Regions from separate parts of the Paenibacillus sp. FSL R7-269 genome, predicted to be linked through region 1. Evidence: riboswitches for the same ligand, from Rfam matches in the RefSeq annotation. Region 1 holds a riboswitch; each other region holds the start of a gene.

What was found. A riboswitch is a leader RNA that binds a small molecule or an ion and turns the genes downstream of it on or off. The one in region 1 is predicted to bind cobalamin.
Region 2: another riboswitch for cobalamin. It lies ahead of C162_RS34805 (S-layer homology domain-containing protein); the one in region 1 lies ahead of C162_RS32900 (anaerobic ribonucleoside triphosphate reductase).
Region 3: another riboswitch for cobalamin. It lies ahead of C162_RS19665 (energy-coupling factor ABC transporter permease); the one in region 1 lies ahead of C162_RS32900 (anaerobic ribonucleoside triphosphate reductase).

The regions. Positions count from the first base shown of each region.
Region 1 covers NZ_ASPS01000144.1:71,676-77,170, forward strand. Annotated here, with positions in the region: gene ssuE (NADPH-dependent FMN reductase) at 112-681, shown strand; gene nrdG (anaerobic ribonucleoside-triphosphate reductase activating protein) at 775-1,302, opposite strand; gene C162_RS32900 (anaerobic ribonucleoside triphosphate reductase) at 1,299-3,284, opposite strand; cobalamin riboswitch at 3,629-3,861, opposite strand; gene C162_RS32905 (MTH1187 family thiamine-binding protein) at 4,203-4,511, shown strand; gene C162_RS32910 (sugar phosphate isomerase/epimerase family protein) at 4,559-5,338, shown strand; tRNA gene C162_RS32915 (tRNA-Thr) at 5,426-5,495, shown strand, end outside.
Region 2 covers NZ_ASPS01000102.1:213-4,806, reverse strand. Annotated here, with positions in the region: partial or broken gene C162_RS36455 (hypothetical protein) at 1-673, shown strand, start outside; cobalamin riboswitch at 1,676-1,853, shown strand; gene C162_RS34805 (S-layer homology domain-containing protein) at 2,061-4,226, shown strand.
Region 3 covers NZ_ASPS01000042.1:171,917-177,411, forward strand. Annotated here, with positions in the region: gene C162_RS19650 (alpha-N-arabinofuranosidase) at 1-1,480, shown strand, start outside; gene C162_RS19655 (DUF6171 family protein) at 1,493-1,768, shown strand; gene C162_RS19660 (ArsR/SmtB family transcription factor) at 2,355-3,287, opposite strand; cobalamin riboswitch at 3,427-3,620, shown strand; gene C162_RS19665 (energy-coupling factor ABC transporter permease) at 3,906-4,670, shown strand; gene C162_RS19670 (energy-coupling factor ABC transporter substrate-binding protein) at 4,670-4,963, shown strand; gene cbiQ (cobalt ECF transporter T component CbiQ) at 4,960-5,495, shown strand, end outside.

The sequences.
Region 1 (5,495 bases):
GGGGTTTGACAATATTCCTTGTACTCTGCTAGGATTATTACTAATTTAAAGTATTGGCGCCCGGCGAAGCAGCCCGGCCCATCCTATCTTGCGGACGGAAGAGGTGCGGAAATGGCCAAAATAGTCGTAATTAACGGAACACCCTCTCTGGTCTCACGGATTAATGCCGTGATTGAGTATGCAGAGAGTGCCCTGCGTGAACGCGGGTATGAAGTGGAGCGGATCAATGTCGCTGAGCTTCCGGCGGAGGATCTGATTCACACCAAGTTCGAGAGTGAAGCCATCGTCAAGGCGAATGGGATCGTGGCGGAAGCCGATGCGGTAATCGTCGTCAGTCCGGTATATAAGGCTTCTTACACGGGAGTGCTGAAGACCTTCCTGGATCTGGTGCCGCAAAAAGGGCTGGCCGGCAAAATCGTCCTGCCGCTCTTCATGGGCGGAAGTCTCGCGCATCTGCTGGCGATTGACTATGCGCTGAAGCCGGTACTGTCCGTACTTGGCGCCCGCTACATTCTTGGCGGCGTCTACGCCGTAGACTCCCAGGCAGTGCGTAACGACCAGGGCGTAGTTGAGCTGGCTGAGGAGCTGAAGCTTCGCCTGGACAGCGTGCTGGAAGAGCTGGCGGAAGAGACGGAGCATAAGGTGGGGCGCAAGGCAGGGCAATCAGCAGCCGTAGAATAACGTTAGGCTGCCGGCTCCATTTGCCGCCCGGTACAATCAAAAGGCACTACACTACCCGAATGCGGGAGTGTAGTGCCTTTTTGTATGGGGATTTCATACCCCTTGAAAGCTCAGCTCCGGCTCCCACAGTACGACCCTATCTCCCGCCAGACTCGCCGGAATATCAATGATCCGCTGGTTGCTGCTTCCCCGGTAGGAGAGGGTAAGGTCTTTGAGCTCTTCGACGAACCGTCCGTCGATCACGACCTGGCACAAGGCCAGCAGATTCCATTCCGCAGAGCCCGGTGAAGCCGTAAGCTCCTCGTACGTATAGCCGGTATAGATCCAGATTGGGAAGTCCGGCAGCTCCGCGCGCAGCTCGTGAATGAAGTCTGCAGCCTCCTCAGCCGAGAAAAAAGGGTCCCCTCCCGCAAGCGTCAAGCCGTCCAGCAGCGGATTGCCTGCAATTTCCTCTATAATCTCCCGCCGCCGCTCCGGGGTAAAGACCTCCCCGTAATTAAAGTTCCAGGTCTTTGGGTTGAAGCAGCCCGGGCAGCGGTGGCGGCAGCCGCTGAAGAAGAGGACGGCCCGCAGGCCTTCCCCTTCATTGATCGACTCCGGGTAATATCCGCAGATGTTCATAGATGCTTAACACGGTCCCGGACTTCGGCTTGCTTGGCAGCATTGAAGCGGGTCTGGTAGTCACCGGTCAGATACCCGGTAACCCGGCGCAGACGGCGGATATGGGTGGTATCCTCATGGGCATTGCAGGTCGGGCAATTCGTGCCGATAACCCCTTCATAGCCGCAGCCGGAGCAGCGGTCAATCGGATGATTAATGCTGAAGTAGCTGATGTCCTGCTCCAGCGCGTATTTGATGATTTTGACGAAGGCTGACGGGTTGCTCCGGGCATTGCCGTTCAGCTCGACATAGGAGATCGCTCCGGCGTTGCAATGTTCATGGAACGGAGCTTCCAGGCTGATCTTCTTAGCTGCGCTTAGTTCATAATAGACCGGAATGTGGAACGAGTTCGTATAGTATTCACGGTCCGTTACCCCAGGGATAGAGCCGAGTACTTTGCGGTCGATCTTGGTGAACTTGCCGGAGAGACCTTCGGCTGGCGTTGCAAACAAGGTGATATTGAGGTTAAGCTCCTCGCTCTTGCGGTCGCAATATTCACGCATATGGCGGACGATAGCAACAGCCTTGGCGTGAATCTCCATATCTTCGCCGTGGTGCTTGCCGTACATGGCTTTCATGCATTCAGCCATTCCAATGAAGCCCAGCGACAGACTGCCGTGCTTCAGCAGTTCGCCTACGCTGTCATCGGGGGCAAGCTGCTCGCCGCCTTCCCAGACGCCTTCACGCATCATGAAATCGGAGGCTTTGGCCTTCTGGGAAGCCTGGATACGGAAGCGGTGCAACAGGCCGTCCAGTGCAATATCCATATAGTGATTGAGGTCGTCGAAGAATCCTGCTTCGTCAGCAGCGAGGCGGCGGCCGGTTATCGTGCCGTGGGCCAGTCCAAGACGCACCAGGTTGAGCGTGTTGAAGGACAGGTTGCCTTTGCCGGAGCAGTGGTTGCGTCCGAAGCGGTCGCTGAGTACACGGGTCCGGCAGCCCATCGTAGCGAACTCGGTATCCGGGTCAGCCGGATCATAATACTGCATGTTCAGCGGAGCGTCCAGATTGGCGAAGTTCGGATATAATCTGCGCGCCGAGCACTCGGCTGCCTTCAGGAACAGCTCGTAGTTAGGATCACCCGGTTGCTGGTTGATGCCTTGCTTGCATTTGAAAATCTGAATCGGGAACACCGGTGTCTCCCCGCTGCCCAGTCCGTTCATCGTAGCCGTTAGCAACGAGCTGATCACAAGCTGGCCCTCTGGTGAGGTGCAGGTGCCGTAGTTGATGCTGGTAAAAGGAATCTGGCCGCCGGAGCGGCTGGACATCGTATTCAGGTTATGTACCATACTCTCTGCGGCCTGCAGGGTCTCGCTCTGCGTCTCCTTCAGGGCAAAACGGAAGGCGCGCGGATACTGCTCAGCCAGATCGCTGCGGCTCATCGTAATCTCCCCAAGTGCAGAACCCTCTGCATTCTCCTCGAAATACTCCAGACCTTTGCGGAAGAGCTTGGAGAAGGATTTGGTAACATAAGGGGCCAGGTCATAATCCAGCTTATTGGCGGATACGCCGCCGTACTGCGCATTCTGCTGTGACTGGAAAATAATCGCCACCAGCGACATCGCCGTCATAATCGAGTTAGGAGGCCGTACACTGCCGTTGCCGGTGTTGAAGCCTTCACGGAGAAGCCGTTCGAACGGAATGAAGATGCAGTTCGTGGTTCCAATGGCGTATTGATCAAGGTCATGTACATAGACGACATTATCCAGGGTAGCCTGTACCAGCTGTGGCGGCATGGTGAAATTGCGTGCATACCATTTGGAGTATTCACTGCCGAACTTGCTCATTTTGCCGGAGAAGCTCTCCCCGTTCAGGTTGGCGTTCTCGCGCAGCAGATCCAGATCCCGGCTGTCGATAATATCCCGTCCCAGATGAATGACCTCTTCCAAAAGATCCTCCTGTGCAGCTTGTCCTTCGTTATAACGTTTCTCCAGCAGCGTCATTATATAACTCTCTCCTCTCGGGTATTGTAAGCGTAATATGTAATATAGATAGAATGGTCAGGACATCAGTAAAAAAGCACCCCCGGCCGGGAAGGCCGGAAATGCCCGAATGCATGATGCAAAGATCCGGTAAGCGGAAATTTGCCTGTGGTCTGGGTGGAACATACGAGCAGACACGGGGCAAATAGCTTACGCCCGTTCTTGTATATTCCGCAGAGCCGATACCTGAAGATAATCCCCGATCGTCCTCAGGTATCGGCAGCCTATGGCCCGATTGACGGAAGGCTAACTCTGCTATGGCAGGCCGCATACGGACACCTCCCCTGTTCCTCGCAGGAGTCTAAGCGGTGCCACCGAAACAGGCAGGTCTCCTGGCTTCCGGCAACTCCTCCGGCGCCTTCCCGGGGGGCTTATTCAGCCCCTTAGTGGCAATTAGCCGGAGAATGCGGCCCTGGGGGCATCGCGCCCTGGGAGCATCCGGTTACAGTGGCGGGACCGCAGCGGTTTTGCACCGCGCTTCCCTATTAAGTCGCACCTCTATTACAAGGGGTGAAACACCCGTTTCTACTATATTTTGTTGTGATCTATTAAAGCTACCGCAATATATTGTGTTTGTAAATGTTTTTTTGCAATCCCGCACGGGGAGCGGGTTCGGCGCTTTTACTCACAGCTGATCCACAGTTAGTCCACAGGTAATCCACAACTTTCCTCCGAATCTGCCGTGAATGTTTCATAAAATCTCCGAAAATACGCCACAAAGAATCCATAAATAGAGTGCGTCTAATCCTGGTAATTATTTTGACGGATATTAATAGAATAGAGAGGGGTGGCAGGTGATTTGTGGCAAGCTTGGCGAAGCGTTACAATAAGAGGATAAGTAAGAGGCAGGAACAACAGATAATTAGGAGGGAGATCACAATGGCAATTGGCGAAGTGACCGTTATTCCGATTGGGACAGGCAGCACCAGCCTCAGCAGCTATGTGGCCGAGATGCAGCGCGTGCTGGAGACGGTGGAGGGCATTACCTATGAGCTAACTTCTATGGGTACAATTATTGAGGGACCGGTAGCGCGGATTCTGGCTGCGGTAGAAGCGCTGCATGAGTCGCCGTTCACCGCCGGGGCGCAGAGAGTCTCCACCTCGCTCAAGATCGACGACCGGCGCGACAAGACCTCCACCAGCCGCAGCAAGCTGGAATCCGTGGAGCGTAAGCTTCAGGGAGAGTAACCACTATAGTATCTAATCAGAATTAACCGATAAGGAGCGGATTCTTCATGACAGAAGCAGCACAGCAGATCGGAATTCAAATGTATACACTGCGTGACCAGACGGAACGCGATTTCCTCGGTACACTGGGCAAGGTGGCAGAGATGGGATACCAGGCAGTGGAATTCGCCGGTTATTTCGGTGTATCTGCAGGGGAACTGCGCCGTAAGCTGGATGAACTTGGCCTGGCTGCCCCTTCGGCGCATGTAGGTCTGGACTTCAGCAGTCTGGATAAGATGGAACAGGCATTAGCCAAAGAGATTGAATATGGTGTAGAGCTCGGACTGCAATATATGATCACCCCATCGGCACCGCTTCCGCAGAACCCTTCCATAGAGGATGTAACAAGAATCATTCCATTCCTGGAGAAGGCTTCCGCGATGGTCCGGGCGGCAGGGATGCAGTACGGTTATCACAACCATGATTATGAATTCGCAGAGGTTGACGGCAAGGCGGTCATCGATATCTGGCTGGAGCGGATTCCTGCGGAGCAGATGCTGGCAGAGTTCGATCTGGGCTGGGTACACAGAGGCGGAGCCAACCCGGCTCAATATGTTTCAAGGTACGCCGGACGTGTTCCGCTGGTCCACATTAAGGATTTCGGAGCCAACCAGGAGGAGACCGATCTCGGAAAAGGAGAGGTGGATTTCCAGAGCGTCTTCGAGATCGCGGAGCAGAGTGGAATTCTCTATTATATTGTGGAGCAAGAGGCCTATGAGGTATCCTCCCTTGCAAGCGCTAAGCTCGCGCTGGATTATTTCCGCGGGCTGGGGCTGATGCACGGCTGAGGACACAGCCGCCAGAGGAAAAAGGGGTTGCGTTTTCCGCTGGAAGAGTTATAATGTTTTTTGTTTGGCAGACTTCAGAGTCTGTAAGCTGGTGTAGCTCAGGGGTAGAGCAACGCACTCGTAATGCGTAGGCCGGGGGTTCAATTCCCTTCACCAG
Region 2 (4,594 bases), on a different contig from region 1:
CAGCGTGAAGCTGTTGTTCAGCTTCACTGATGCTGCGGAATGCTCCGCCTTCAAGCCGGAGCGGATCGGCGTGGAGTCCGCCAGCGGCGTTACGGACTATGAGGTTAAGGCAACGGTTAGCAGTTGCCAGGTTGCAGCAGGCGCCGGAGTGGACGGCGATGCGAAGGGTAATACAGGAGCCGGAGCGGATGGCGATGCGAAGGGTAATACAGGCGCCGGAGTAGACGGTGATGCGAAGGGTAATACAGGAGCCGGAGCGGATGGCGATGCGAGTGGTAAGGCAGGCGCCGGAGCGGACGGCGATGCGAGTGGTAAGGCAGGCGCCGGAGCGGACGGCGATGCGAAGGGTGATGCAGGAGCCGGAGTGGACGGCGGTGCGAAGGGTGATGCAGGAGCCGGAGTGGACGGCGATGCGAAGGGGGATGCAGGAGCGGGAGTGGACGGCGGTGCGGACAGTGGAGCCGCCGGCACTCCTCCGTCACGCGTATACGAGGTGACGGTGGAGCTTTCAGCAGGCGCGAAGCTGGCGGCAGGTGATATGATCACCGCCGGAAGATACTCGCTGAAGCTGGCGGCAGATCCGGGCAGCGCCCCGGAAGCTACAGCTGCAGCCGCGCCTAGTGCGGAGCCATCCGCTTCCGCAAGCCCGGAGGCGGACACGGACGCAGAATAAAGCAGCGGCAATAGCAGGCTGCGTAAGCTTTTAACTAATGCGATCAGGTAACATTACTTACAGAGATAGGTGTACTCTGTACAACTAAAAACAGTGAAAAGGAAGGCATACCTCTCCTAACTGTATTCTATACAACTATATTTGCCCCGAATGGGCGAAAAGCCGGGTACATAAGCATTTTAGTTGCACGAAATACAGCTAAAAGTACATTTGGCCGTAAATCAGACGATTTAGTTGTACAGATTGCATTTAAGCATAACGTTCTCACCTTTGTTAGTTGGGGGACTGCAAACCCTCAGTAAGCGAGGGGATTAAATGAATCTTGATTAGTTTGAACCTGATGATCGACTAGCGGCAGCTGAACCGTTGTGCGCATATAACGCGGCATGGAGGACTAGTCAGAGCCTAGTGCATGCTACTTTAACGTAGTACAATGATTGGCGCTCCAGCGGGCTGATAAGAGCATAAAGTAATTAGTTAAGTATGGTAGTGTCCGGAAGAAGCGGCTCGATCGCACTTTGTACACTAGAATCAGGCATAATGGAGTTAATATGGCGTTCTGTTGTATTTGGTGCAGTGGATTTTTGGGATTTGGCCCGGCTGAGGGGGATTTGCCGAAATCGATGGTATGAAGTGCAACAGAATGCGTTATCGGCTGCTTTTATACTAATTCTGATGTATAGAATACAATCGGCCTTCTGCCGCGGTCTCCATAGGTGCGCTAGAGTGTTGATTTGCAGTAGACCAACGTCTTGATTAGCAGCAGAAGATTAACTTTTTATAGTCCTGAATAGTACGAATGTGCCGGGGGAGCGGGCATGTGCTATTCAGGATTTTTGTGCGGAATGGGCTGAGTCTTGGGGCGCTGGAATAGATATACCTTGTCTATAGACATACAGGGGAATAGTCGATATGATGGTTTGAGAATATTAAAATTTAATAAGCTTTGGGAAAAGGTGCAGATTGCCTTAGAGACCGGACGCTGTCGCTAGCAGATGCTGGCAGAGCTATGTCTAATAGAGCAATCTGCTTAAAAGGGAAGCCCGGTGCAAGTCCGGCGCGGTCCCGCCACTGTAAATACGGAGCAACTCCTGAGGAGCCACTGTCTGCTAATTGGATGGGAAGGCGGGGGAAGCGGTGAAGTATGAGCCAGGAGACCTGCCTTTTTCGATGTTGTTTCTATTCTTCGGGGGTAAGAATGTGGAGCAGATGCTGATATTGGCGAGGGCTGTATAAGCTCAATGTAATGTTGGAGAGCCATCGACTCCTTCAGCCGCCCTGTATTGTATTCTTCCCCGGCCGCCCTGCATAGGGCGGTCTTTAGGTTGCCGCTCTCTTTGCGGAGGAAGCAGGATTCATCCATTCTATTTCAGGAAAGAGGTTAGTTATGAAGAACCATTCTCTATCATCCAGGTTCATACGGTTGGGGCTTGCTGTCATTATGCTGTTCGCACTGCTGGGAGCAGCTGTAGCCCCGGCAGGACAAGCTGCTGCTGCACAGGCAGGCGGGACTTCCGCGCCCGCAGTATCCGCTCTGCCCGCAAGTGAGGCAGCCAGCGTAACCGCTGCGGTCTATGCTACTGCGGAGTTCATGCTGAAGAACGGAGTCCAGTCGGACTGGCAGGCGATTGGCCTTGCACAAGCAGGCTACAAGGTTCCTGCCAGCTATCTGAAGGCGCTTGAAGGTAAGGTGAGTGAGGCTAAGGGTGTTTTTGCCAGAGCAACGGACTATGCCCGGATCACACTTGCTGTTAAGGCACTGGGCGGCGATCCTGAGAAGGTGGCAGGCTATAACCTGATCGAGAAGCTCTACAATCACGATGCAATTACCGGCCAGACGCTGAATAATCCGGTCTATGCACTGCTCGCTCTGGATTCCGGCAGCTATACGATCCCGGCAAATGCGAAATGGACACCGTCCAAGCTGCTGGCAGAGATTCTGGCGAAGCAGAACCCGGACGGCGGCTTCACCCTGACCACGGGTGCGAGTGATCCGGATATGACAGCGATGACGCTGAACGCACTGGCTGGACACAAGCAGGAAGCAGCCGTGAATACTGCCGGTCAGCGGGCGGCAGCCTGGCTGGCTAAGGCACAGGACAAGAACGGCGGATATGGCGACAGCAGCGAGAGTGTAGCTCAGGCCATTATCGGTCTGTCTGCCTTCGGCATTGATCCGGCAGGAGCAGAGTATACCAAAGGCCAGATTAATCTGGTCAGCAAGCTGCTGAGCTTCAGCGCAGCAGATGGCGGATTCGTCCACACTGCGGGCGGCAGCTCCAATCCGCTCTCTACGGAGCAGGCGCTGGAGGCTTTGGTAGCGTACAAGCTGTTTGGTACAGGCGCTAAGCTCTTTGATTTTAGCGGCACACCAGTGAAGAATCATCAGGTAAGTGTCTCGGTTACTGTTGAAGGTCCGAATGGAGCCTTGGCTGAAGGCGGCGTGTATGCAGGGAATGTGCTTAATGCACTGGAAAAGACAGCAGCCGCCAAGCGCCTGGCCCTGGTCAATGAAGCAGGCAATTATGTGACGGGGATCGGCGGCGTGATTGCGGGTACTTTTGGCGGATATGATGGCTGGATGTATGTGGTCGCCCGCGGCGGAGCATGGATCTATCCAAGTGTAGGGATGGGCGACTTCGCGCTGGAGGAGAATGACCGCATTGTGGTCTATTATGGCGGAGACAACACGCAGGTGGTTGATGCCGTAACCGTGACGCCCGCACAGCCGCAGCCTGGACAAGATCTGAAGGTGCAGGTGAACCAGAAGCAATGGGTCTGGAATGAGGCGACCTTCACCTCTGATCCGGTAACTTCACCGGCAGCAGGCGTACAGGTAACCATCGGCGGCAAAACGGCAGTTACAGATGCTGCGGGCGTGGCTGTTGTGGCTGGTGGTCTGCCGGCGAATAAATATACCCTGACGGTTACGGGATATCTGAAGGATAAGACCCCTGCCATCGTGCGTCATACGGTCCCGGTAACGGTGGCTTCTGCTGCGGCGGACCGTCCGGCTTTTGCCGATGTGAAGTCGATCTCGCCTTGGGCGCTGGAGTCAGTATACACGGCGTATGACCGCAAGCTGATGAATGGTGTGAGTGAGGGCAGTCTGGTGTTTGCGCCGAAAAAGAATATTACCCGTGCTGAATTTGCAGCGCTGTTGCTGCGGTTAACCGGGAATGAGCCGTCTGCGGCGGCTTCCGCTGGGGCCTTCAGTGATGTTAAGGCCGGTACATGGTATTATGGAACAGTGAACCGGGCGAAGGAGCTGGGAATTATCAGCGGCGTGACGGCTAAGACGTTCAAACCGGACGGGCTGGTTACGCGTCAGGATATGGCTGTAATGATAGTTAGAGCTTATAAGCTGGATGCAGCATCAACTGGAGCAGGGGCTGGTAAGTTCAGCGACGAAGATAAGATTAGCGACTATGCGTTGTCCGCTGTCCGTACGGTGACGGGACTTGGATATATGAGCGGCACCGGCGGCGCATTCGAGCCTTCCGCTGTGGTAACCCGTGAGATGGCTGCTGCTGTGGCGGTTAGGTTGCCTTAGTTCTTAGTTGGAGTTGGGAGCAGACTGTACTGCACGCTGGGGCCGACGATAAGTGGATAAATGACATCTAATTTGGCCGGATTTGCTGCAGAGCGGGAGTTAGTTGGATAAATGACACTTATTCAGGTCTGAAGCTGCAGAAGGATGAGGTCTGGGCAGAATTAGATGCTGTAAATCCAACTAATTTCTGTACAGATGCGTAATCAGGATAATTAAGTGTAGAAAATCCAACTAAAGTATCCGTGCCGATGAGCCGTTGAGGCGTATAGGGTTGCCGAAGCGCTGAAGGCTCGTTAGCGTGACAAATTTGCTTGAAATTCGTTTGGATATGTGTTGAAAAGTAAGCATAAGGTGTATGAAGGAACGGG
Region 3 (5,495 bases), on a different contig from region 1:
TGTACTGAACACCGACATCCGCAAAGGTAAGATTGACCGCAACATCTACGGACATTTCGCTGAGCATCTTGGACGCTGTATCTATGAAGGCATCTGGGTGGGCGAAGATTCCCCAATTCCGAACACTAAGGGTATCCGCAACGACGTAGTGGAAGCGCTTAAGGAAATGAAAATTCCGGTACTTCGCTGGCCGGGCGGCTGCTTCGCCGATGAATACCACTGGAAGGACGGTATCGGCCCAAGCGAAGAGCGCAAGCGTATGATTAACACACACTGGGGCGGCGCGGTAGAGAACAACCATTTCGGTACGCATGAATTCATGCTCCTCTGCGCGATGCTGGAATGTGAGCCGTACATCAACGGTAACGTAGGTAGCGGAACTGTTCAAGAGATGTCCGAGTGGGTGGAATATCTGACCTTCAACGGAGTCTCGCCAATGGCTGAGCTGCGTCAGAAGAACGGCCAGGAAGATGCCTGGAGCGTCAAGTATTTCGGCGTGGGTAACGAGAACTGGGGCTGCGGCGGTAACATGCGTCCTGAATTCTATGCCGATCTGTACCGCCAATATCAGACGTATGTGCGTAACTATGGTGACAATAAGATCCACCGGATCGCCTGCGGGGCGAATGCGGATGATTATAACTGGACGGAAGTACTGATGCGCGAAGCTACCCGCTTCATGGATTCCCTTACTCTGCACTATTACACCCTGCCTACTTCGGACTGGAATCATAAGGGCGCGGCTACAGGCTTCGGAACAGACGAATACTTCACAACGTTGAAGAAGGCACTGTTCATGGATGAGCTGGTTACCCGCCATATCGCTATCATGGACAAATACGATCCTGAGAAAAGAGTCGGCCTGATCGTTGACGAATGGGGCACCTGGTATGATGTTGAGCCGGGTACGAACCCGGGCTTCCTCTACCAGCAGAACACGATCCGCGATGCGCTGGTGGCCGGCTTGACGCTGAATATTTTCCACAAGCACAGTGACCGTGTACGTATGGCGAACATTGCCCAGACCGTGAACGTGCTGCAGGCTGTTATTCTGACCGAAGGCGAGAAAATGCTCCTGACTCCTACTTACCATGTATTCAACATGTACAAGGTGCATCAGGATGCAGAACTGCTGGAGTTGACTGTGGACAGCCCGGTATACAGCTATGAAGGCGTAGAGATTCCTGAAGTATCGGCTTCGGCTTCAGTCAATGCTGAGGGCATCATTCATGTCAGCCTGTGTAACCTGAATCACGCGTCATCGGCAGTGTTACCGCTTGCCCTGCGCGGACTGGCTGGTCAAGCATCTGTAAGCGGAACGACGCTGGCCGGAGCTTCCATCGATGCCCACAATAGCTTTGAGCAGCCGGAAGCTGTAACACCGCAGGCATTCAGCGCTTTCAAGCTTGAAGGAGACACGCTGACTGTAGAGCTGCCGCCAATGTCGATAACTGTACTGGCCATCACTCCACAAGCCTAAGGAGAGAACCGCATGACAACCACTTCAGCCTGCAAAGGATGCCGGGAGGAGTACAAGGTCACGGAAGCGCAGATTGCCCGCATTCTGGCGTCCTCCATGTTCAACCCCGGCAATACCGCTTCAGACGAGGTCTATGCCGAGCGGATTGCGCTTTGCGGGGCTTGCCCCAAGCTGCAGGATGGCGTAACCTGTACCGCCTGCGGCTGCATCATCCCCGTTGTTGCCCGGCTGAAGGCCCGCAGCTGTCCGCTGCCGGGCGGCGGAAAGTGGCAGCCCGTGGCGGAATGACGGCCCACGCCTCACGGCAAGGGGCCAGGCGAAATAGATAGGCTAGAAGCCGCTCTTGCCATAAGAGACGGATCGATCACCGATAGCCCCTCCAACCTGCTCAATGCGGCGGTTGGAGGGGCTTTTTTTGCGTTGTGGAGGAGAGGGGAAGGGAGAGGGAGAGGAAAGTGTGAGAGGGATAAATCCCTCTAATGCGGCGGAAAGTGGGCTGGAGGAGGAAATGAGAGGGATAAATCCCTCTAATGCGGCGGGAAGTGGGCTTTGAGTGGAAATGAAGAGCATTAGTGCACCTGAATCCGCCAAAAGTGAGCGATGAGCGAAAATGAGGAGCACTAGTGCACCTGATTCGGCCGAAAGTGGGCTTTGAGCGGAAATGAAGAGCATTAGTGCCCCTGAATCCGCCGAAAGTGGGCGATGAGCAGAAATGAGGAGTCTTGGCTGCAAAAGTAGCTGAATCGAAAACTAACCTAATTAGTCTAACTAACCAATCTATCTACTCAATCAAATCTACCCATCTTCCTATCCAACCTATCTAACAGACAACCTATCTAACAGACAACCTGCTAGATAACTACCAGACGAACCTTTACAAAGAACCCGGCATATCTGCCACAGTATCCGTATAAAACAGCTCAAATACCAGATCCTCGTTGTAATTGCCGAAGCCCTTGCCGAACAGGGTGAGGCCACCGATGTGCTCCGCATCCTCCTCGACAGAGAGCCGGAAGGTCCATTGTTTATTGCGGATGCCTACCTGATCCAGGGTGACCTCCGACAGCTTTTGCCCATCCATGAAAGTGCCCGTCTGCGTAATCCGCAGCTGCTTGAGCAGGCCGTATTGATTGGTGAGTGCGGGCCACCAGGCTGGTGTGTATTTTCCTGGATTATCTCCGTAGTCACCGGGGCTGGTCCAGAAGCCGAGCGATTGTCCGTTCAGTGTGAAGGTAATATCCGACGGCCAGTTGTTGTTTACCGACGGGGCTTCGGAGGCAATCTCCATCGTGATGGCAAGCTCCTCCGGCTGCTGGCTCGACAGCAGGAAATTCGGGATTTTATACTCGACGAACCCCTTGCCGAACCAGAGAATCCCGGCGTTCACCCGCTCCTGGTCCCAGAAATAACGGGGATCGTCAAAGTGCCCGATGACCCTCTCCGTCGTAGACAGTCCGCAGGTAGGCTCAATCTGGAAGTCGGAATAATGCCCCACCGGGATGTCCTTACGGTATCCTCTGCGCGGAGTCCGGGCTTGTCCCGGAAAAATAATCTCTGCCCCGTCGGCGGCCAGTGTACAAATCTTTTGCAGACCGCTTTTGCCGGGAGCCATGTGGCTGCGGATCAGCCCGGCGGCTTCGAGCTTGCGCACATGCATGGTCATAATCGCACTGCTTAGCTTGAGGGCTGCGGCCAGTTCCTTCACGTTCATGGGTTTATCGGACAGCAGCCGCAGCATATGCAGGCGCACGGTACTGGACAGGGCCTCGTACACTGGCAGGGATTGTTCAGTTAGATCAAGTTTCATCGGATGCCTCCACGTTCAGGTTATATAGTTAATAATTATATTACTCAAATAAAATTTCTACAAGCCATGATTGGCTGCAGGCCAGCTTTTCCAATTTATATCACAGACACGCTAGGCCGAGTCCGCTATGATGTGAGATGAATTAGCAATGAAACAAGGTGCTCTTGCCGGATGCGGCAAGGGATAACAGGGAATCGGGTGCAACTCCCGAGCGGTCCCGCCACTGTATGGAAGAGCTGCACTTCATGAGGTCACTCGGGAAGCCCCGGGGAAGACGAAGCCTGCGGCGCCTGTATTCCAAGCCAGGAGACCTACCTTGTCGACGCACACCACGACTCTACGCGGATAGGAGCGGTGTACGGATAGGTTAATGAGAAGAGGCGTTCTGCCCTGATGGACCGGAGGAATCTTGAGTGTAGAGAGGCCCCCCGGTTTATAGCTGCTGGATACAAGGATACGGCCCCTAGTGATGGGACGATGAGAAGCACCTTGTTTCGCTTAGCTCCTGGCTGCGTGCTCTATCGAACTTGCCTGCGTACATACACTCCCACCCTTTAGGGTGGGTTTTTTTGGCTTTATGATCTTAAATGGGAAATCAACAAACATGGAGGGTGACAAATGCAAAAACACAGAGGGTGGAGCTTTGCGGCACTGGTTGCCGGATTTACGGTGTACTTTATGCTGAACGAACCGGGGACGGCCCGCGCGATGCACATTATGGAAGGATTCCTGCCGGTTGGCTGGGCGGTCTTCTGGTGGGCGGCGTTTATCCCGTTCTTTGTCCTGGGAATCTTCAAGCTGAGAGCCATGACCCGGGAGAACCCGGAGCTGAAGCTGCTGCTGGGTCTGGCCGGGGCGTTTACCTTCGTCCTGTCTGCGCTCAAAATGCCTTCCGTGACCGGAAGCAGCTCACACCCCACCGGTACCGGACTTGGTGCGGTAATGCTGGGGCCGCTGCCCATGAGCGTAATCGGCTCGATTGTCCTGCTGTTTCAGGCGCTGCTGCTGGCGCACGGCGGGATCACTACGCTTGGAGCCAATGCGTTCTCGATGGCGGTGGCGGGTCCTTTTGCCGGATATGCAGTGTATAAGCTGATGATGAAAATGCCGGACCGCGAGAAGCTGGCCTTATTCTGTGCGGCTGCGATGGCTGATCTGAGTACGTATGTAGTGACTTCCTTTCAACTGGCGGTGGCTTTTCCGGCGGCGGATGGCGGCGTTCTGGCTTCTTTTCTCAAATTCGGGGGGATTTTTGCCGTGACGCAAATCCCGCTGGCCATCAGTGAAGGGCTGTTGACGGTACTGCTGTGGAACTGGCTGAAATCGTATAGCCCGAATGAATTGTCGCTTCTGAAACGCAAGGTGAACGGAGGAAGAGCCTAATGAGCAATAGATGGAAAAATCGATTGATGCTGCTAGTTGTTATTCTGCTGGTCATTCTGCCGCTGCTGCTGGTTAATGGGGAATTCGGAGGGGCCGATGATGCGGCTGAAGGTGTGATTACCGAGATTAACCCTGACTATAAGCCGTGGTTCAAGCCGCTGACTGAGCTGCCAGGGGAGACGGAGAGTATGCTGTTCGCATTGCAGGCAGCGATTGGTGCAGGTGTGATCGGTTATACCTTGGGGCTGCTCAAGGGCAAGCAGGGCGGGACGAAGCAGCATAGCAGCAAGTGATCCGGCGGATTGACGTTCTCTCCTACAATAATGCTCTGCGCCAGTTATCCCCGATGTGGAAAAGCTCGTTCGCAGCCCTGATGTTCCTGCTCTCTTACACGGTACATCCGGTACTACAGGCTGCAATCACCCTATGGATGATGTCCTGGTGTGTATTACAGGCCCGTATTCCCTTCCGTGCTTATGGCATGCTGTTCGGCACAGCGCTGCTGTTCTATGCGCTTAGCGTACCGGCACTGCTCGTGGAATTCGGGCACCCGGCATCGGGAGAGGCAGGGATATTCTCATTTCCGGGACTGAACCTGCCGGTATATGTTACAGCGGCCGGGCTTCAGCGGGCAGGAGAGCTGCTGGCCAGAATCTCTGCTTGCATGAGCTGTTTCTTTTTCCTGATGTTCACTACTCCGTTTAGTGAGCTTTTGCAGGTGCTGCGCAGGCTGCGGATGCCGCAAATTGTCCTGGAGCTGATGCTGATTATGTACCGCTTCTTATTCCTGCTGAGTGATGCAGCGCATGGTCTGCTGCTGGCCCG